3 regions of the Streptomyces sp. NBC_00250 genome follow, and region 2 is predicted to be linked to each of the others. Evidence: riboswitches for the same ligand, from Rfam matches in the RefSeq annotation. Region 2 holds a riboswitch; each other region holds the start of a gene.
The links. Region 2 has a riboswitch for cobalamin ahead of OG259_RS37165 (energy-coupling factor ABC transporter permease). Riboswitches for the same ligand answer to the same signal wherever they lie in the genome.

Region 1: another riboswitch for cobalamin. It lies ahead of OG259_RS31470 (cobalamin biosynthesis protein); the one in region 2 lies ahead of OG259_RS37165 (energy-coupling factor ABC transporter permease).
Region 3: another riboswitch for cobalamin. It lies ahead of OG259_RS14460 (ribonucleoside-diphosphate reductase subunit alpha); the one in region 2 lies ahead of OG259_RS37165 (energy-coupling factor ABC transporter permease).

Annotation. Positions count from the first base shown of each region.
Region 1 is NZ_CP108088.1:6,952,679-6,959,232, reverse strand. Features, by position in the region: gene OG259_RS31485 (alpha/beta hydrolase) at 99-1,226, opposite strand; gene OG259_RS31480 (inorganic phosphate transporter) at 1,624-2,892, shown strand; gene OG259_RS31475 (hypothetical protein) at 2,905-3,126, shown strand; cobalamin riboswitch at 3,255-3,394, shown strand; gene OG259_RS31470 (cobalamin biosynthesis protein) at 3,429-4,412, shown strand; gene OG259_RS31465 (cobyric acid synthase) at 4,409-5,917, shown strand; gene OG259_RS31460 (putative cobaltochelatase) at 6,030-6,554, shown strand, end outside.
Region 2 is NZ_CP108088.1:8,224,439-8,230,992, reverse strand. Features, by position in the region: gene dhaK (dihydroxyacetone kinase subunit DhaK) at 175-1,167, shown strand; gene dhaL (dihydroxyacetone kinase subunit DhaL) at 1,194-1,841, shown strand; gene OG259_RS37170 (PTS-dependent dihydroxyacetone kinase phosphotransferase subunit DhaM) at 1,838-2,257, shown strand; cobalamin riboswitch at 2,296-2,530, shown strand; gene OG259_RS37165 (energy-coupling factor ABC transporter permease) at 2,560-3,258, shown strand; gene OG259_RS37160 (energy-coupling factor ABC transporter substrate-binding protein) at 3,255-3,698, shown strand; gene cbiQ (cobalt ECF transporter T component CbiQ) at 3,705-4,454, shown strand; gene OG259_RS37150 (ATP-binding cassette domain-containing protein) at 4,451-5,338, shown strand; gene OG259_RS37145 (NADPH-dependent 2,4-dienoyl-CoA reductase) at 5,503-6,554, shown strand, end outside.
Region 3 is NZ_CP108088.1:3,265,060-3,271,613, reverse strand. Features, by position in the region: gene OG259_RS14470 (ribosomal maturation YjgA family protein) at 1-152, opposite strand, end outside; gene OG259_RS14465 (ribonucleotide-diphosphate reductase subunit beta) at 249-1,265, opposite strand; gene OG259_RS14460 (ribonucleoside-diphosphate reductase subunit alpha) at 1,265-3,643, opposite strand; cobalamin riboswitch at 3,777-3,912, opposite strand; gene OG259_RS14455 (GNAT family N-acetyltransferase) at 3,965-4,465, opposite strand; gene OG259_RS14450 (hypothetical protein) at 4,509-5,111, opposite strand; gene mctP (monocarboxylate uptake permease MctP) at 5,195-6,554, opposite strand, start outside.

The sequences.
Region 1 (6,554 bases), 1.3 Mb from region 2:
CCGCAGGGGCCGAGGGGACGCAGCGCAAGGCGGAGGAGGGGGCATGACGGTGGGTCGTGTCCGGAAAGTCCCGCCTGGCCCTACTTTCCGGACACGACCTAGAGGAGCGGGGTGAGGAAGCGGCGCAGGGCCTCCTCGTAGCGGACCGGGTCGGCGTTCCACATCGACGCGTGCGGGGCGTGCCGCACGGTGTGGAGGGTGACCAGATCGGGGCGGCGGGCGGCGAGTTCGACGGACGGCTCGTAGGGGGCGATGGTGTCGTCGGGCCCGTGGAAGAGGAGGACGGGGACGCGCAGGGCGTCCGGTGCCGAGGCGGCCCGGAGCAGGTCGCCGTGCGGCCCGGTCCGGCCCTGGGCGGCGCGGACGGCGAGCGGGAGCAGGGGGCCGGGGACGTGGCGGGCCGAGGCGAGGTTGCGCAGGGTCGCCTCCCAGTCCAGGACGGGTGAGTCGAGGACGAGGCCGCTGATCCGGTCGCGCACCCCCGACTCGGCGGCGGCGCGCAGGGCCATCGAGGCCCCGGTCCCCCAGCCGTGCAGCACGATCTTCGACGCGCCCCGGTGGACGGCGTAGCGGATGGCGGCGTCGACGTCGCGCCATTCGGAGTCGCCGAGGTGGGCGAGGCCGTCGGGTGAGGCGGGTGCTCCCGCGTCACCGCGGTAGGCGGGGACGAGGACGGGGATCTTGCGGCGGTTGAAGAAGGGGACGACGTTCAGCGGGTGCTCGCGGGTGGTGCCGAGCCCGTGCAGGGCGATCACCCAGGTGGTGCGGGGGGCTGCCACCAGCCACGCCGGCAGGGGGCCGAGCTCGCCGGGGATCTCGACGTCCTCGTGGGCGAGCCCGAGGGCGCTGATCGGCGTGCCGATGTGCAGCTGGGGGGTGAACCGGACGCGGGAGCCGGGACCGATCACCCCGAGCTCGACCCGTTCGAGGCGCCGGACGACGGTGTCGGCGGTGTGCGGGACCCGGTCGAGGACGGGGCCGACGACGGCGTGCTGGCCGTGGCCCTCGATGCCGTACGTACCGGGGCGCAGCGAGGCGAGGCTGCGGGTGAGGGTGATGCGGTCGGGGCCCGTGGCGTGCACGGTGAGTTTGGGATCTCCGGGCAGGGGACGTCCGGACGGCGCCTTGAGGGCGACGTCGCTGGCGTACCGGCCGACCGCGATCGCGGCCGCGCCGACACCGAGCAGGGTGGTGACGGCCGCTGCCGTCGCTGTAGCCGGGCGCACGCTCCCAGTCTCGACAGGGTCCGGGCGGACTGCCACCGGACGGACCCGGACGGCCCCCGGAGGCCCTGCCCGGCGGGAGCCCCCTCGGAAGCGCGACGGGCCCCTCGGGAGAGTGACATGGGTCTCCTCGGCGGGGTCCTCCGTGCGGATGGTTCGGTCCGGGGAGCGGAACCGGGTGCCGGAGGAGAAACCGGGTCAGGTCGCATGTGCCCGGCGATGGCCCGGATTACCCGGGGTTGCGGGGTGACCGCATCGTGGACACCTGCCCGGGACGAGGGCTAAGCGGAATGCCTTGACACCGGATAGGGACACCACGTCGCCCGGCCCAGTTCACCTTCCGTTCACCCAGGTTGCCTACGTTCGGCTTGCCACTGACGTCAAACGATTGCCTGGGTAAATGGAACACATCACGCTGCTGCTCGCCATTGTGGTCGTGACAGCTCTCGTGTTCGATTTCACGAACGGTTTCCACGACACCGCGAACGCGATGGCCACGACCATCTCGACCGGTGCACTCAAGCCGAAGACGGCGGTGGCCATGTCCGCCGTGCTGAACCTCGTCGGCGCGTTCCTGTCCGTGGAGGTCGCCAAGACGATCTCCGGCGGGATCATCAACGAAGAGGGCATTCGTACAGAGGTGATCTTCGCCGCGCTGGTCGGCGCCATCCTCTGGAACCTGCTGACCTGGCTGCTCGGACTGCCGTCCAGCTCCTCCCACGCCCTCTTCGGCGGACTCATCGGCGCAGCGGTCATGTCGGCCGGCTGGTCGGCGGTGAACGGCTCCACCATCGTCACCAAGGTCCTCATCCCGGCCGTCGCCGCGCCGCTCGTCGCCGGCCTCGCCGCGATGCTGGCCACCAAGCTGACGTACCGGATCGGCGCCAAGACCGACGAGAAGCACACCGCCAAGGGCTACCGGGTCGGCCAGATCGCCTCCGCCGGTCTCGTCTCGCTCGCCCACGGCACCAACGACGCCCAGAAGACGATGGGCATCATCACCCTGGCCCTGGTCACCGGCGGCGTCCTCGCCCCCGGCTCCAACCCGCCGATGTGGGTCATCGTCTCCGCCGGCATCGCGATCGCCGCCGGCACCTACCTCGGTGGCTGGCGCATCATCCGCACCATGGGCAAGGGCCTCACCGACCTCCGGCCGCAGCAGGGCTTCGCCGCCCAGACCAGTGCCGCGACGGTCATCCTGGCCTCCTCGCACCTCGGCTTCTCCCTCTCCACCACCCAGTCCTGCTCGGGTGCCGTGATGGGCGCCGGTCTCGGCCGCAAGGGCGGTGTCGTCCGCTGGTCGACCGCGACCCGGATGTTCGTCGCCTGGGGTCTGACCCTGCCCGCCGCGGGCCTGGTCGGCGCCGGTGCCGAGTTCCTCACCAAGCAGGGCCCCTGGGGCATCGCCGCCGTCGCGGTCCTGCTGATCGCCGGCTCGGGTGTCATCTGGTCGCTGTCCCGCCGCAAGCCGGTCGACCACAACAACGTCACCGCCGACGACCTCGACGACGAGCCCGCGGGTGTCGTGACCACCGCCATCGCGGCCGTCACCCCGCCGCCGGCCGCCGGTTCCGTCGCCGCCGTCGCGGACGAGGACCTGAAGACCACCATCCCCGCCCCGGCTCCCACCGACCCGGCCGCGCCCTCCGCCCCCGCCGCAGCGGTGTAAGGAACGAACGACATGAAGATCGACTGGGCAGCTCTCGGCTCCGTCTTCGGAGTCAGCCTCGTGGCGACCGTCGCCCTGGTGGGCCTCTTCACCCTCGGCATCATCGGCCTCTCCAAGCAGGAGCAGGCCGCCGCCCAGGGAGGCTCCGCCACCCTGGCCCGCACCGGCGCCTACGCCTGCTTCGCCCTCTGCCTCTCGGCGGTGGCGTACGGCATCTATCTGATCGTCGTCTGACGGTCCGAACTCACGACGGCCGGGCGGTCCGCACCTTCGGGTACGGACCGCCCGGCCGTCGTATGTTCGGCGCCGTGTTTGTGGTGCTTCGCACAGTGACCCGATGCAGGTCAAGGGTGAGTTGACGGGTGTTCTCGGGCCGTGGTGGACTGCCGAGGCCATTACGGCGGCAGTAGAGGAAGTCCGGTGCGAATCCGGCGCGGTCCCGCCACTGTGACCGGATCCGAAGGGTCCGGGAGTCAGGAACTCTCGCCGCCGGTCACGTCGATCCAGGGCGCGGACCCTGAGTGAGGACATGCGCCATGCCCGGCCGCAGCAGAACCAGCCGCCTTTCCCCGGACGGATTCGCGTACGGAGCGGCCGCGGGTCTCGCCGTCGATCTGCTCGTCGGCGACCCCCGCCGCGGACATCCCGTCGCCGCGTTCGGCCGGGCCGCCGCCGCCGTCGAGGAGCGCCTCCACCACGACCACCGCGGCTGGGGTGCCCTGCACACCGCCGTCTGCGCCGGCTCCGCCGTCGCCCTCGGAGCGCTCGCCACCCGGGCCGTACGCAACCGCCCGGCCGCCTCCGTCGCGCTGACCGCCGCCGCCGTCTGGGCCGTCGTCGGCGGTACGACCCTGGGCCGGGAGGCCCGCGCGATCGGCGGGGCGCTCGCCGCCGGGGACCTGGACGTGGCCCGGGAGCGGCTGCCGCATCTGTGCGGGCGCGACCCGCAGTCCCTGGACGGCCCCGCGATGGCCCGGGCGGTCGTCGAATCGGTCGCCGAGAACACCTCCGACGCCGTGGTCGGCGCCCTCTTCTGGGGCGCGGTCGCGGGCGTACCCGGCCTCGTCGGCTTCCGGGCCGTCAACACCCTCGACGCGATGGTCGGCCACAAGTCCCCGCGCCACCGCCGCTTCGGCTGGGCCTCGGCCCGCCTCGACGACGTGGCCGGCTGGCCCGGCGCCCGGCTGACCGCCGTACTCGCGACCGTCGCCGGCGGGAACCCGCGGGGTGCGCTGAAGGCCTGGCGGGCGGACGCGGGCAAGCATCCCAGCCCCAACGCGGGCCCGGTCGAGGCCTCCTTCGCGGGCGCGCTCGGCGTACGGCTCGGCGGCACCCTGTCGTACGGCGGACGGGTCGAACACCGCCCCGTGCTCAACGGGGACGGCCGGGCCGTCGACGTGGCCGACATCGACCGGGCCGTACGGCTCTCGCGACGGGTCACCGGACTCACTCTGGCCGCCTGCGTGGGCGGCCGCCTGATCATCGGCGCCCTGGGGGCCCGGAAGCGGAGGAACGCATGAGGGGTGGGGGACTGCTCGTCGCCGGGACCACGTCCGACGCCGGCAAGAGCGTCGTGACGGCCGGCATCTGCCGCTGGCTGGTCCGCAAGGGGCTGAAGGTGGCGCCGTTCAAGGGACAGAACATGTCCCTCAACTCCTTCGTCACGAGGGAGGGGGCCGAGATCGGGCGCGCGCAGGCCATGCAGGCGCAGGCGGCGCGGGTGGAACCCACCGCGCTGATGAACCCCGTCCTGCTCAAGCCCGGCAGCGACCGCTCCAGCCAGGTCGTCCTGATGGGCAAGCCGGTCGGCGAGCTGAGCGCCCGGGGCTACCACGGGGGACGGCAGAAGGAGCTCTTCGAGCCGGTGCTGGCCTGCCTGGAGGAGCTGCGGAGCACCTACGACGCCGTGATCTGCGAGGGAGCGGGAAGTCCCGCCGAGATCAACCTGCGGCGCACCGACATCGTGAACATGGGGATCGCGCGGGCCGCGCGGCTGCCCGTCGTCGTGGTCGGCGACATCGACCGGGGCGGGGTCTTCGCCCAGTTCTTCGGGACGACGGCGCTCCTCTCTCCCGAGGACCAGGAGCTGATCGCGGGCTACCTCGTGAACAAGTTCCGCGGCGACGTCACGCTGCTCGAACCCGGGCTCGACATGCTGCACGGGCTGACCGGGCGGCGGACCTTCGGCGTCCTGCCGTACGCCCACGGGCTCGGCATCGACGAGGAGGACGGCCTGCGGGTCTCCCTGCGGGGTGCGGTCCGTGAGTCGGTCGTCGCGCCGCCGGTCGGTGAGGACGTGCTGCGGGTCGCCGTCTGCGCGGTGCCGCTGATGTCCAACTTCACGGACGTGGACGCGCTGGCCGCCGAGCCGGGTGTCGTCGTGCGGTTCGTGGACCGGGCCGAGGAGCTCGTCGACGCGGACCTGGTGGTCGTGCCGGGCACCCGGGGCACCGTGAAGGCGCTGGCCTGGCTGCGGGAGCGGGGCCTCGCCGACGCGCTGGCGCGGCGCGCCGCCGAGGGACGGCCGGTGCTCGGGATCTGTGGCGGCTTCCAGGTGCTCGGTGAGCACATCGAAGACGAGGTCGAGTCCAGGGCGGGGGCCGTCGACGGCCTCGGGCTGCTGCCCGTACGGGTCCGCTTCGCGCCCGAGAAGACCCTCGCCCGGCCGGTCGGCTCGGCGCTCGGGGAGCGGGTGGAGGGGTACGAGATCCACCACGGGGTCGCCGAGGTGCTGGGCGGGGAAGCCTTCCTGGACGGGTGCCGGGTGGGGGCCGTGTGGGGTACGCACTGGCACGGCTCCCTGGAGAGCGACGGGTTCCGGCGGGCGTTCCTGCGCGAGGTCGCGGCGGCTGCGGGGCGGCGGTTCGTACCGGCGCCGGACACGTCGTTCGGGGCGCTGCGGGAGGAACAGCTGGACAAGCTGGGGGATCTGATCGAGGAGCACGCGGACACGGACGCGCTGCTGCGGCTGATCGAGGAGGGGGCTCCTTCGGGGCTGCCGTTCGTGCCGCCGGGCGCGCCGTGAGCGCGGGGCGGCGTGTCGAGAATCCCGCGGGTGGCCCCCGTGGGGCCCTGCTCACCGTTGGCGGCCTCGGGTCGTCGTTCGAACATTCGCGATCTGAAGGAGTGACCAGCCGATGAGTTCCCGGTATCCGTTCACCGCCGTCGTCGGTATGGACGACCTGCGGCTCGCGCTGCTGCTCAATGCCGTCAGTCCGGCCGTGGGCGGTGTGCTCGTGCGGGGTGAGAAGGGGACCGCCAAGTCCACCGCCGTGCGCGCGCTCGCCGAGTTGTTGCCCGCCGTGGCGGTCGTCGCGGGGTGCCGGTTCAGTTGTGATCCGGGCTCGCCCGACCCGGGCTGCCCCGACGGGCCCCACGAGGCCGTCGGCGCGGACACCCGGCCCGCACGCATGGTCGAGCTGCCCGTCGGCGCCTCCGAGGACCGGCTGGTCGGCTCGCTCGACATCGAGAAGGCGCTCTCCGAAGGGGTCAAGGCCTTCGAGCCCGGACTGCTCGCCGCCGCCCATCGGGGCATTCTCTACGTCGACGAGGTCAACCTGCTCAGCGATCACCTCATCGATCATCTGCTCGACGCCGCCGCCATGGGGTCCTCCTACGTCGAGCGCGAAGGCGTCTCCGTCCGACACGCCGCCCGCTTCCTG
Region 2 (6,554 bases):
GCACAAGCCAGACCTGACATGTAGTCAGGGAAGTCAGCAACAGGTCAGCATCAGTACCGCGCGAAACCGCCCCCGGGCGCCATGAACCGCCAAGATCAATAACCGGCCTCACCCATTCTGACCTGCGAAAAGCCTGCTCAGTCACATGCCTGCTAGTCTCACCAGGAGGTATCCGTGAGGATGCTGATCAACGTTCCCGAGACCGTCGTCGCCGACGCGCTGCGCGGAATGGCCGCTGCTCATCCCGAGCTCACCGTCGACGTGGAGCGGCGGATCGTGGTGCGGCGGGACGCGCCCGTGGCGGGGAAGGTCGCGCTGGTGTCCGGGGGCGGGTCCGGGCACGAGCCGTTGCACGGGGGGTTCGTCGGGCCCGGGATGCTGGCGGCGGCGTGTCCCGGGGAGGTGTTCACCTCCCCGGTGCCCGATCAGATGGTGCGGGCCGCGGCCGTCGTCGACAGTGGCGCCGGGGTGCTGTTCGTCGTCAAGAACTACACCGGCGACGTACTGAACTTCGAGATGGCCGCCGAACTCGCCGAGGACGAGGGCATCCAGGTCGCCAAGGTGCTGGTCGACGACGACGTCGCCGTCAAGGACAGCCTGTACACGGCGGGCCGCCGCGGGACCGGCGGCACGCTCTTCGTGGAGAAGATCGCGGGCGCAGCCGCCGAGGAGGGCGCACCCCTTGAGCGCGTGGAGGCGATCGCCCGCCGGGTCAACGAGCGCTCCCGGTCCTTCGGCGTCGCGCTGAGCGCGTGCACCACCCCCGCCAAGGGCAGCCCCACCTTCGACCTCCCGGAGGGCGAACTGGAGCTGGGCATCGGCATCCACGGCGAACCGGGGCGCGAGCGCCGGCCGATGATGACCTCCCGGGAGATCGCGGACTTCGCCGTCGACGCCGTCGTCGAGGACCTCCGCCCGTCGGGCCCTGTCATCGCCCTGGTGAACGGGATGGGCGCCACCCCGCTCCTGGAGCTGTACGGCTTCAACGCGGAGGTGCAACGCGTCCTCGGCGAGCGGGGTGTGCCCGTGGCCCGGACCCTCGTCGGCAACTATGTGACCTCACTCGACATGGCCGGCTGCTCGGTGACCCTGTGCGAGGTGGACGAGGAGCTCCTTCGCCTCTGGGACGCGCCCGTGCAGACGCCCGCGCTGCGCTGGGGCCGGTGAGACGAGGGATGGGAGAGGACAGCGACATGACGGAGACCTCCACCGTGGACTTCGGCGCGGACTTCCTGGTGCGGTGGCTGGCCGCGGTGGCCGAGGCCGTCGACCGGGAGGCGGACCGGCTCACCGAGCTGGACTCGGCGATCGGCGACGCCGACCACGGCACCAACCTCAGGCGCGGGTTCGCCGCCGTGACCGAGACCCTGGCCAAGGAGCCGCCCGCGACGCCGGGCGCGGTGCTCGTCACCGCCGGCCGGCAGCTGATCTCCACCGTGGGCGGCGCGTCGGGGCCGCTGTACGGCACGCTGCTGCGCCGTACCGGCAAGACGCTGGGCGACGAGGAGCGCATCACCCGGCTCCAGTTGGCGGAGGCCCTGGGCTCGGGTGTGGCCGCCGTGTCCCAGCTGGGCGGCGCGCAGGTGGGCGACAAGACGATGCTGGACGCGCTCGTTCCGGCCGTGGAGGGCCTGCGGGGCTCGTTCGGCGCGGCCCGTGCCGCCGCCGAGGAGGGCGCCCTCGCGACCGTACCCCTGCGGGCTCGCAAGGGCAGGGCCAGCTATCTGGGCGAGCGGTCGGTGGGGCACCAGGATCCGGGGGCCACGTCCTCGGCGCTGCTGTTCGCCGCCCTGGAAGAGACCGCGGGGGCGGGGACCGCGCGTACCGAGGGGGCGTCATGAGTGGCGGGACCGGCGCGGGTTCCGTCGGCATCGTGCTCGTCTCGCACAGCGCCGCCGTCGCCGCGGCGGTGGCCGAGCTGGCCCGTGGGCTCGCCGGCGGCGGTGACCTGGCGCCGGTCCTCCCGGCCGGCGGGACGCCGGACGGTGGGCTGGGGACGAGCTCCGAGCTGATCGCGGAGGCGGCGAAGGGCGTCGACCGGGGCGTCGGAGTGGCGATCCTGGTCGATCTGGGGAGCGCGGTGCTCACCGTGAAGGCGCTCCTCGCCGAGGGCGACGAACTGCCCGAGGGCGCGCGCCTGGTGGACGCGCCGTTCGTCGAGGGCGCGGTCGCCGCGCTGGTCACGGCGAGCGCGGGCGGGGACCTCGACGCGGTGGCGGCGGCGGCCTCGGAGGCGTACGCCTATCGCAAGGAGTGACTGCGCGCAGTGAGCGAGGGGCCGCACCGGGTGGCGACCGTGTTGTGATGTACCTGGTCAACGCACTAATGTCGCAGGGCCTTGGTGTACGGGAAACCGGTGCAGTACCGGTGCGGCCCTCGCCACTGTGATCGGGAGGTCCGGCTCCACCCCTGCGGGAAACACCCGCGGGGAAGCCACTGGACCACGACGGGGAATCGTCGTGGTGTGGGAAGGCGGAGTCGGACCGGCATGACCGTCAGCCAGGAGACCGGCCAGGGTGCGTTGTCCATCCACGAGGTGCTGGAGAGGGTCTCCCAACCATGCATATAGCCGAGGGGTATCTGCCCCCTGTGCACGCCGCCGCCTGGGGCGTCGCGTCCGCGCCGTTCGTCGTCCACGGGGTTCGCGCGCTGACCCGCGAGGTGCGGTCGAATCCCGAGTCCACCCTGTTGCTCGGCGCCTCGGGCGCCTTCACTTTCGTTCTGTCGGCACTCAAGTTGCCTTCTGTCACCGGTAGTTGCTCACACCCGACCGGTACGGGTCTGGGCGCGATCCTCTTCCGGCCGCCGATCATGGCGGTCCTGGGGACGATCACCCTGCTCTTCCAGGCCCTGCTGCTCGCCCACGGCGGACTGACCACGCTCGGCGCGAACGCCTTCTCGATGGCGATCGTCGGGCCCTGGGCGGGGTACGGGACGTACGTACTGCTCCGCCGGTTCGGTACGCCCCTGATGGTGGCCGTCTTCTTCGGTGCGTTCGTCGCCGACCTGTCCACGTACTGCGTGACCAGCGTCCAGCTGGCGCTCGCCTTCCCCGACCCGGGCAGCGGGATACCCGGCGCCCTGGCCAAGTTCGGCGGGATCTTCGCCGTGACCCAGATTCCGCTGGCGGTGAGCGAGGGCCTGCTCACGGTGCTCGTGATGCGGCTGCTCACGCAGTCGAGCAAGGGCGACCTGATCCGGCTCGGCGTCCTCGCCGGGCGCAGGACGGACCGACGCGAGGAGGCGGCCGCGCGATGAGCCGGAACGCGAAGATCAACGCCCTGCTGCTGCTCGTCGTCGCGGCGCTGGCGGTCCTGCCGCTCGTGCTGGGGCTCGGGGACCACAAGGAGGAGCCCTTCACCGGGGCGGACGCGGAGGCGGAGACGGCGATCACGGAGCTCCAGCCGGACTACGAACCGTGGTTCAGTCCGCTGTACGAACCGCCGTCCGGAGAGATCGAGTCGGCGCTGTTCGCCCTGCAGGCGGCCCTCGGTGCCGGTGTCCTGGCGTACTACTTCGGTCTGCGGCGCGGCCGTCGGCAGGGGGCGGCCCAGGCGGAGGCTGCCGGGACGGCCGGCACGACACGGGCGGATGACGCTGCTCAGGCGGCCGACGCCGCTGTGACCAAGGCGCCGGAGAACGGCAACGGCCCGGGTTCCGTGTCGGGTGCCGTGTCCGCCGGCGGACAGGACGCGTAGCCGCCGATGTTGCCGATCGACGCGGCGGCGCACAGCAGTCGCTGGCGCCGCCGTCATCCCGCCGAGAAGGCGCTTCTCGGCTTCGGTCTGACGTTGTGCGCGGTGGGTCTGCCGCCGTGGCCGGGTGCTGTTCTCGTGGCGACGGCCACGCTCACGGTGCTGCTCGGGCCGGCCGGTGTGCCGGGCCGGGCGCTGTGGCGGGCGTTCCGGATCCCTCTCGGGTTCTGTGTCACGGGCGCGATTCCGCTGCTCTTCGAGGTGGGCGGCCCCCGGGGGCTCGTGGCCCTCGCGCCGGGCGGTCCGGTGCAGGCGGGCGAGCTGCTCCTGCGGACCGCTTCCGCGTCGCTCGGGGTGCTGTTGTTCGCGTTCACGACGCCGGTGTCGGACGTCCTGCCCCGGCTCGTACGGGCCGGGGTGCCGGCGCCGGTGGTGGACGTGGCGCTCGTGATGTACCGGATCATCTTCCTGCTGCTCGACTCGATGTCCAAGATCCGGCAGGCGCAGGCGGCCCGCCTCGGGCACACCACGCGGGCGGCGACCTGGCGTTCCCTCGCGGGCCTCGGCGCGACCACGTTCGTACGGGCCTTCGACCGGGCACAGCGCCTGCAGTCGGGGCTCGCGGGACGCGGGTACGACGGGACGCTGCGGGTCCTGGTGCCCGCGTGCGCGATCTCCCGCCGCTTCCTGACCGCGTCCGGCGCCCTGCTCGCGGGGCTCGTCGCCCTCACCCTCGTACTGGAAAGGTTCCTTCCGTGACGTCTTCGACGCCCACGACGCCTCCGCCCCCTCCGGCACCCGTCGTGGAGCTGGTGAACGCGGGCTTCGCCTACGAGGACGGGCCCGCGGTCCTGTCCGGTGTGCACTTCGCGGTGGCCGAGGGGCGGGCGGTCGCGTTGCTCGGCCGCAACGGCAGCGGCAAGACGACGCTGCTGCGGCTGCTCAGCGGCGGCCTGCGGTGCGGGAGCGGGTCGCTGCTCCTCGACGGGGTGGAGGTGGCGTACGACCGGAAGGGGCTGACCCGGCTGCGGACCACCGTGCAGCTGGTGGTGCAGGACCCGGACGACCAGCTGTTCGCCGCGTCGGTCGGCCAGGACGTGTCGTTCGGTCCGATGAACCTCGGCCTGCCCGAGGAGGAGGTTCGGCTGCGGGTCCGGGAGGCGCTTGAGGCGCTGGACATCGTGGCGCTCGCGGACCGGCCGACGCATCTGCTGTCGTACGGGCAGCGCAAGCGGGCGGCGATCGCGGGCGCGGTGGCGATGCGTCCCCGGGTCCTGATCATGGACGAGCCGACGGCAGGCCTCGACCCGCACGGGCAGGAGCGGCTGCTCGACGCGCTCCGGAGGCTGCGGGAGTCCGGCACGACCGTGCTGATGGCCACGCACGACGTGGATCTGGCGCTGCGCTGGGCGGACGAGGCGGCGGTGCTCGCTCCTTCGGGACTGCGGACGGGCCCGGTCGCGGAGCTCCTCGCGGACGACGCCCTGCTCGACGAGGCGAGGCTGCGACGCCCCTGGGGCACGGCGGTGGCACGGCTGCTCCGCTCCCAGGGCCTGCTCACCGCGGATGCCGCGGAGCCGCGGACGCCGGAGGAGCTGGACGCCTGGCTGGGGGCGGCCGCGGCGCCGCACGGTGCCGAGTAGCGACACCACGGGCCGCCACCCGCCGCGCTCTGCTCGCCACTCACCGCCGACGCGCTTGCTACCGAGTAGTAGACATCACGTCCCGAACCTTCTGCAACTAGTTGCACAAAGGGGGGAGGTCACCTAGAACTGAGGCTGACGTTCCTGCGCGAGGAGGCGCCCGCATGACCCCGTACCCGCACCTGCTGAGCCCGCTCGACCTCGGGTTCACCACCCTGCCCAACCGGGTGATCATGGGGTCGATGCACGTCGGCCTCGAAGAGACCGAGCACGGCTTCGAGCGCATGGCCGCCTTCTACGCGGAGCGCGCCCGGGGCGGCGTGGGCCTCATCGTCACCGGTGGCATCGCGCCCAACGACGCCGGTCGCCCCTGGGACGGCGGTGCCAAGCTCACCACCACGGACGAGGTCGCCGAGCACCGGCTGATCACCGACGCCGTGCACGAGGCCGGTGGCCGCATCGCGATGCAGATCCTGCACTTCGGCCGGTACGCGTACCACCCCGCCCTCGTCGCGCCCAGCGCGATCAAGGCCCCCATCAGCCCCTTCGTACCGAACGAGCTGACCGACGCCGAGGTCGAGCAGACCGTCGAGGACTACGCCCGCTGCGCCGAGCTGGCCAAGGAGGCCGGGTACGACGGCGTCGAGGTCATGGGCTCCGAGGGCTACCTCATCAACGAGTTCATCGCCGCCGCCACCAACCAGCGCACCGACCGCTGGGGCGGCTCCTACGAGAACCGCGTCCGCTTCCCGCTGGAGATCGTCCGCCGCATCCGCGAGCGCGTCGGCGAGGACTTCATCCTCGTCTACCGGCTCTCCATGCTGGACCTCGTGCCCGGCGGCTCCACCCTGGAGGAGGTCGTCCAGCTCGCCAAGGAGATCGAGGCCGCCGGGGCCACCATCATCAACACCGGTATCGGCTGGCACGAGGCGCGCATCCCCACCATCGCCACCTCCGTGCCGCGCGGCGCCTACACCTGGGTGACGAAGAAGCTGATGGGCGCGGTCTCCGTGCCGCTCGTCACCAGCAACCGCATCAACACCCCCGAGGTCGCCGAGGAGATCCTCGCCGACGGCCGCGCCGACCTGGTCTCGCTGGCCCGCCCCTTCCTCGCCGACCCGGACTTCGTCGCCAAGGCCACGGCCGACCGCGCCGACACGATCAACACCTGCATCGGCTGCAACCAGGCCTGCCTGGACCACACCTTCAACCTGAA
Region 3 (6,554 bases), 5.0 Mb from region 2:
ACGACCAGGGCCACGACCAGCACCGTGTAGAGCGCGTCCCCCGCGTACTTGACGACGTCCCCGGACCCGATCGCCCTGATCCCCAGCCCCGCCCCGACGGTCGCCAGGGCGGCACCCCCGGCCAGGACACGCACCCGCACAAGATCGCCCATGCCAGGCACCCTATGCGGTCGTGCGCCGGATGCGTCGCGCTACAGGAAGGGCCCCGCACTCATCGAAGTGCGGGGCCCTTCTCGCGTACGGACGGACTAGAAGTCCTCGTCCAGGTCCACCGAGCCCTCGACCGCCACCTGGTAGGCGGACGGACGGCGCTCGAAGAAGTTCGTGAGCTCCTGGACGCCCTGGAGCTCCATGAACGCGAACGGGTTCTCGGAGCCGTACACCGGGGCGAAGCCCAGGCGCTGGAGGCGCTGGTCGGCGACGCACTGGAGGTACTCGCGCATCGACTCGGTGTTCATGCCCGGCAGGCCGTCGCCGCACAGGTCGCGGCCGAACTGCAGCTCCGCCTCGACGGCCTCCTTCAGCATGTCCGTGACCTGCTGCTGAAGGGCGTCGTCGAAGAGCTCCGGCTCCTCCTTGCGGACGGTGTCCACGACCTCGAAGGCGAAGTTCATGTGCATCGTCTCGTCACGGAACACCCAGTTGGTGCCGGTCGCGAGACCGTGCAGCAGACCGCGGGACCGGAACCAGTACACGTACGCGAAGGCGCCGTAGAAGAACAGGCCCTCGATGCACGCGGCGAAGCAGATCAGGTTCAGCAGGAAGCGGCGGCGGTCGGCCTGGGTCTCCAGGCGGTCGATCTTCTCCACCGAGTCCATCCAGCGGAAGCAGAACTGCGCCTTCTCGCGGATGGACGGGATCTCCTCGACCGCGTCGAACGCGGCGGCGCGGTCGTCCGGGTCGGGCAGGTAGGTGTCGAGCAGCGTCAGATAGAACTGGACGTGCACGGCCTCCTCGAACAGCTGGCGCGAGAGGTAGAGCCGCGCCTCGGGGGAGTTGATGTGCTTGTACAGCGTCAGCACGAGGTTGTTCGACACGATCGAGTCGCCCGTCGCGAAGAACGCGACAAGACGGCCGATCATGTGCTGCTCACCGGGGGTGAGCTTGGCGAGGTCGGCGACGTCCGAGTGGAGGTCGACCTCCTCCACGGTCCAGGTGTTCTTGATCGCGTCGCGGTAGCGCTCGTAGAAGTCCGGGTAGCGCATCGGACGGAGGGTCAGCTCGAAGCCCGGGTCGAGGAGGTTCTTGTTCTCGCTGGTGCTCATTACTGGCAGGCCTCGCAGGACTCGGGGTTTTCCAGGGAGCAGGCGAGCGCGTCCGCGTCGGGGGCCGCCTGCTGGACGGGGATGGTGGCGGCGGCGGGCGTCGCGGCCTGGGCGGCGCGGGCGATCCGGGTCGCCGGGCGGGAGCGCAGGTAGTACGTCGTCTTCAGGCCCTGCTTCCAGGCGTACGCGTACATCGACGACAGCTTGCCGATCGTCGGCGTCTCCAGGAACAGGTTCAGCGACTGCGACTGGTCCAGGAACGGCGTACGGGCGGCGGCCATGTCGATCAGACCGCGCTGCGGGATCTCCCACGCCGTGCGGTACAGCTCGCGGACCTCGGCCGGGACCCAGGTGAAGCCGGCCACCGAGCCGTTGGCGTCGCGCAGTGCCTCACGGGTCTGCGCGTCCCACACGCCGAGCTTCTTCAGCTCGTCGACCAGGTACGAGTTGACCTGGAGGAACTCGCCCGACAGCGTCTCGCGCTTGAAGAGGTTCGAGACCTGCGGCTCGATGCACTCGTACACACCGGCGATCGAGGCGATCGTCGCGGTCGGCGCGATGGCGAGGAGCAGCGAGTTGCGCATGCCGACGGCGGCGATCCGCTCGCGCAGCGCGGCCCAGCGCTCCGGCCAGTTGAGCTCCACGTCGTAGTGGTCCGGGTGCAGCACACCACGAGCAGCGCGGGTCTTGTCCCAGGCGGGGACCGGGCCGCTGCGCTCGGCGAGGTCGGCGGAGGCCTCGTACGCGGCGAGCATGATCCGCTCGGCGATACGGGTGGACAGCGCGCGCGCCTCGGCGGAGTCGAACGGCATCTTCAGCTGGAAGAAGACGTCCTGGAGGCCCATCGCGCCCAGGCCGACCGGCCGCCAGCGGGCGTTGGAGCGGCCCGCCTGCTCGGTCGGGTAGAAGTTGATGTCGACGACCCGGTCGAGGAAGGTGACGGCCGTACGCACGGTGGCGTCGAGCCGCTCCCAGTCGATGTCGCCGTCGACGACGAACGAACCGAGGTTGACCGAGCCCAGGTTGCAGACCGCGGTCTCGCCGTCGTCCGTGACCTCCAGGATCTCCGTGCAGAGGTTGGAGGAGTGGACGGTGTGGCCGGGCTCGGCGGTCTGGTTGGCCGTCCGGTTCGAGGCGTCCTTGAAGGTCATCCAGCCGTTGCCGGTCTGGGCCAGGGTCCGCATCATCCGGCCGTACAGGTCGCGGGCCGGCATCGTCTTGCGGGCCAGGCCCGCCGCCTCGGCCTTGTGGTAGGCGGCGTCGAACTCCTCGCCCCACAGGTCGACAAGCTCGGGCACGTCCGCCGGGGAGAACAGCGACCAGTCGGCGTCGGCGTTGACCCGGCGCATGAACTCGTCCGGGATCCAGTGCGCCAGGTTCAGGTTGTGCGTACGGCGCTGGTCCTCGCCCGTGTTGTCGCGGAGCTCCAGGAACTCCTCGATGTCCGCGTGCCAGGTCTCCAGGTAGACGGCGGCGGCACCCTTGCGGCGGCCGCCCTGGTTCACGGCGGCGACGGAGGCGTCGAGCGTCTTCAGGAACGGCACGATGCCGTTGGAGTGCCCGTTGGTGCCGCGGATCAGCGAACCGCGGGCGCGGATGCGGGAGTACGAGAGGCCGATGCCGCCGGCGTGCTTCGAGAGGCGCGCCACCTGGTGGTAGCGGTCGTAGATGGAGTCCAGCTCGTCCTGGGGGGAGTCCAGGAGGTAGCAGGAGGACATCTGCGGGTGGCGGGTGCCGGAGTTGAACAGCGTGGGGGAGGACGGCAGGTAGTCCAGCCGGCTCATCAGGCTGTAGAGCGCCGTGACCTCGTCGAGCGCGCGGACGCTCTCGTCCTCCGCGAGACCGCAGGCCACCCGGAGCATGAAGTGCTGCGGGGTCTCGATCACCTTGCGGGTGATCGGGTGGCGCAGCAGGTAGCGCGAGTAGAGGGTGCGCAGACCGAAGTAGCCGAAGCGGTCGTCCGCGGCCGCGTCGATCGTCGTGTCGAGCCGGTCCGCGTGCAGCGCGACGAACTCGGCGGTGCGGTCGGCGATCAGGCCCTCGCGGTGACCGACGGCGACGGAGGCGGAGAACGAGAACGAGCCCTGCCCGGCCGCCTCGTCGGCGATCGTGATCGTCAGGAGCCGGGCGGCGAGCCGGGAGTACGCCGGGTCGTCGGCGATGAGACCCGCGGCCGCCTCGGTGGCCAGCTCGCGCAGCTCCGCCTCGTCCGCGACGGCGCTGCGGCCGCGGAGCGCGGCGGCGGCGACCTTGCCGGGGTCGGTGTCGGGGAGATCGGCGGTGAGGTCGGTCAGGGTCCGCAGCAGCACGGTCCCGGGGCCGTCGCTCTCGACCGCGGAAGCCTCGGCGGAAGCCGGATCGGCGGGCGCGATGGTCACGTGGGGGCTCTCCCTCGCTCGGCTCGGGGCCGCGGCGGGGGAAGGCGGGCAGGCGGGCATCCGTAACGCCGGACGCGTCGCTTCCACCGGCCCACTCCGCGAGGCCCGGACGTCATTGGCACCCGGAACGGACGGACCGGGCGCGCTGGCGGCAGGTCCTCGGACTCACCTCGTACGAATTCGTCGTATCCGTACGAAGCACACCGTTGCGGGACAGTTCCGGATTCGCGCCGGATTCCCCTGCGTCGACAGCGAGGATGAGCATACATGTGGGGGGCGTCGCTCGCCGAACCCCCCACATGTTGTGTCGCCCCCCCCGGCTCAGAACTCCAAGGCGTAGGTGCGCAGGCGGTGGTCGGGGATCGGCTCCCAGTCCCGGTCCGGGGTCCGGACGAAGCCCAGACGCTCGTAGATCCGGTGCGCGGAGACCATCGAGGCGTCCGTGGACAGCACGATGCGGCGGCACCCGGGAAGCGCCCGTGCCCGCTCGATACAGGCCCGTACGAGGGCCTCTCCGACGCCCCGGCCGCGGGCCTCCCGGGAGACCACGAGCATCCGGAACTCGGCCTCGCCCTCCACCGCGATGTCCGCCCAGGGAGTGGCGCCGGTGGCGAAGGTCACCCCGCCGAGGAGCCGCCCGTCGCCGTCCTCGGCGACGAGCACCTCGCTCTCGCGCGCCCGCCGTGCCGTGTCCCGCAGCACGTGCAGATACGAGTCCTCCGCGCCGTACTTCAGCAGTCCGTCGGTCAGATAGGTCCCCGCGGTGAGCTCACCGAGCGCTTCGTACTCCTCGGGCCGTACCGCCCTGATCGTGAAGTCCATGGGGGAAGTGTGCCTCCGGCCGGCCACTCGCCCCCAGTGCGTCTCAGCCGCCGGCCCCCACCGAGTTGTCGGGGGCGCCGTCACCGACCGGCGGCAGGTCGCCCCGCTCGACGGGCTGCCCGGTGCCGGCCTGCTTCGGCAGGACGGCGTCGAGCTCGGCCGCGTCGGCGTGGTGGGCGCGCTCGGCGGCGCCCTTGAGCGCCTTCCGGTCCATCGTGAGCGGGGCGGCGACCTCGACGCGCAGCCCCTTCTCGTTGCTCACGTACGCGTGCCGTTCGGCGGACCGCAGGTACCACCGGGCGCCGTCCCGGACACAGCTGTCCTGCTCGGCGGTGCTCGCGGCGCACTCCTTCGCCGAGAACGGGCGGCGCTCGGCGGAGACGGTGAGCCGGACGCCTTCCTTCGAGACGTACGCGACCTGGAAACCGTCGTCGCCGACGACCCCCGCCCCCATCGGGGCCGGCTCGAAGCCCTCGGCCTCGGTGACGTACACGTGGTCGGTGTCGGTCTGCGCCCAGCGGGCGCGGGCGTCCAGCTCGGCCGGGCCGGGCGTCGGGCGTTCGCCCGCCGTCTCGGTGCCGCAGCCGGTGACGGCGAGCGCGAGGGGGAGCAGGGCGAGCAGGGTGAGGCGTGGTCCGATCCGCATGTCCCGCATCCTCGCGCACGTACGGCGAAGGCCGCCATGCCTCCGGGGGAAGCAGGGCGGCCTTCGTCAGGTCGGGCGGTGGATCAGTGGGTCTCGGCGCCGACCTTCGGGAGCTTCGTGTCGACCCCGCGGTCGCCCGCGTCGGCCGTGTAGTCCTCCGGGGAGGTCTGGTCGACGCCCTCCGGAGCCTTGACGGCCTTGAGGACGAAGGTCAGGACGACCGTGACGACGACGTTGAGGACGAAGGCGGTGAGACCGATGTAGCCGATCTCGCCGATGCCCGGGATCTCCGCGGAGGAGCCGCCGAAGTGCTTCTGGGTCGGGCTCGCCACCCCGTAGGCGGCGACCGTGCCGTAGATCATGCCGACGGCCCAGCCGGCGAGCAGCGCCCAGCGGTGGAACCAGCGGGTGAACAGACCGCCGACGAGGGCCGGGAAGGTCTGCAGGATCCAGATGCCGCCGAGCAGCTGGAAGTTGATCGCGACCGTCTTGTCCATGGTGAGGACGAAGGCGAGCGCGCCGACCTTCACCAGGAGCGAGACCAGCTTGGAGACCTTGGTCTCCTGGGCCGGGGTGGCGTTCGGCTTGATGAAGTCCTTGTAGATGTTGCGGGTGAAGAGGTTGGCCGCGGCGATCGACATGATCGCGGCCGGGACGAGCGCGCCGATGCCGATCGCGGCGAACGCGACGCCCGCGAACCAGTCCGGGAACATCGTCTCGAAGAGCTGCGGGATGGCGAGCTGGCCGTTCTTCACCTGGATACCGGCGGCGATCGCCATGAAGCCGAGCAGCGCGAGCAGGCCCAGCATCAGCGAGTACAGCGGCAGGATCGTGGTGTTGCGGCGGATGACCTCACGGCTCCGGGACGACAGGGTCGCCGTGATGGAGTGCGGGTACATGAAGAGCGCGAGCGCCGAGCCGAGCGCGAGGGTCGCGTAGCCCCACTGGCCCATCTCGCCCGGCACCAGCGCGCCGCGCGGCTTGCCGGTCGCCGGGTTGGTCTGCGCGTACGCCTCGCCCGCCTTGGCGAAGATCTCGTCGAAGCCGCCCAGCTTGATCGGGATGTAGATGATCGCCACCGCGATGACGATGTAGATCAGGGTGTCCTTGACGAAGGCGATGAGCGCGGGGGCGCGCAGACCCGAGGAGTACGTGTACGCCGCGAGGACACCGAAGGCGATGAGCAGCGGCAGGTCCTTGATGAACCAGTGGGTGTTCTCGCCGCCGCCGACGCCCATCACGTCCAGGACGGCCTGGATGCCGACGAGCTGGAGCGCGATGTACGGCATGGTGGCGAGGATGCCGGTGACCGCCACCGCGAGGGAGAGGCCCTTGGAGTCCCAGCGGCCGCGCACGAAGTCCGAGGTGGTGACGTACCCGTGCTTGTGCGAGACCGACCAGAGGCGCGGCAGGAAGGTGAAGATCAGCGGGTAGACCAGGATC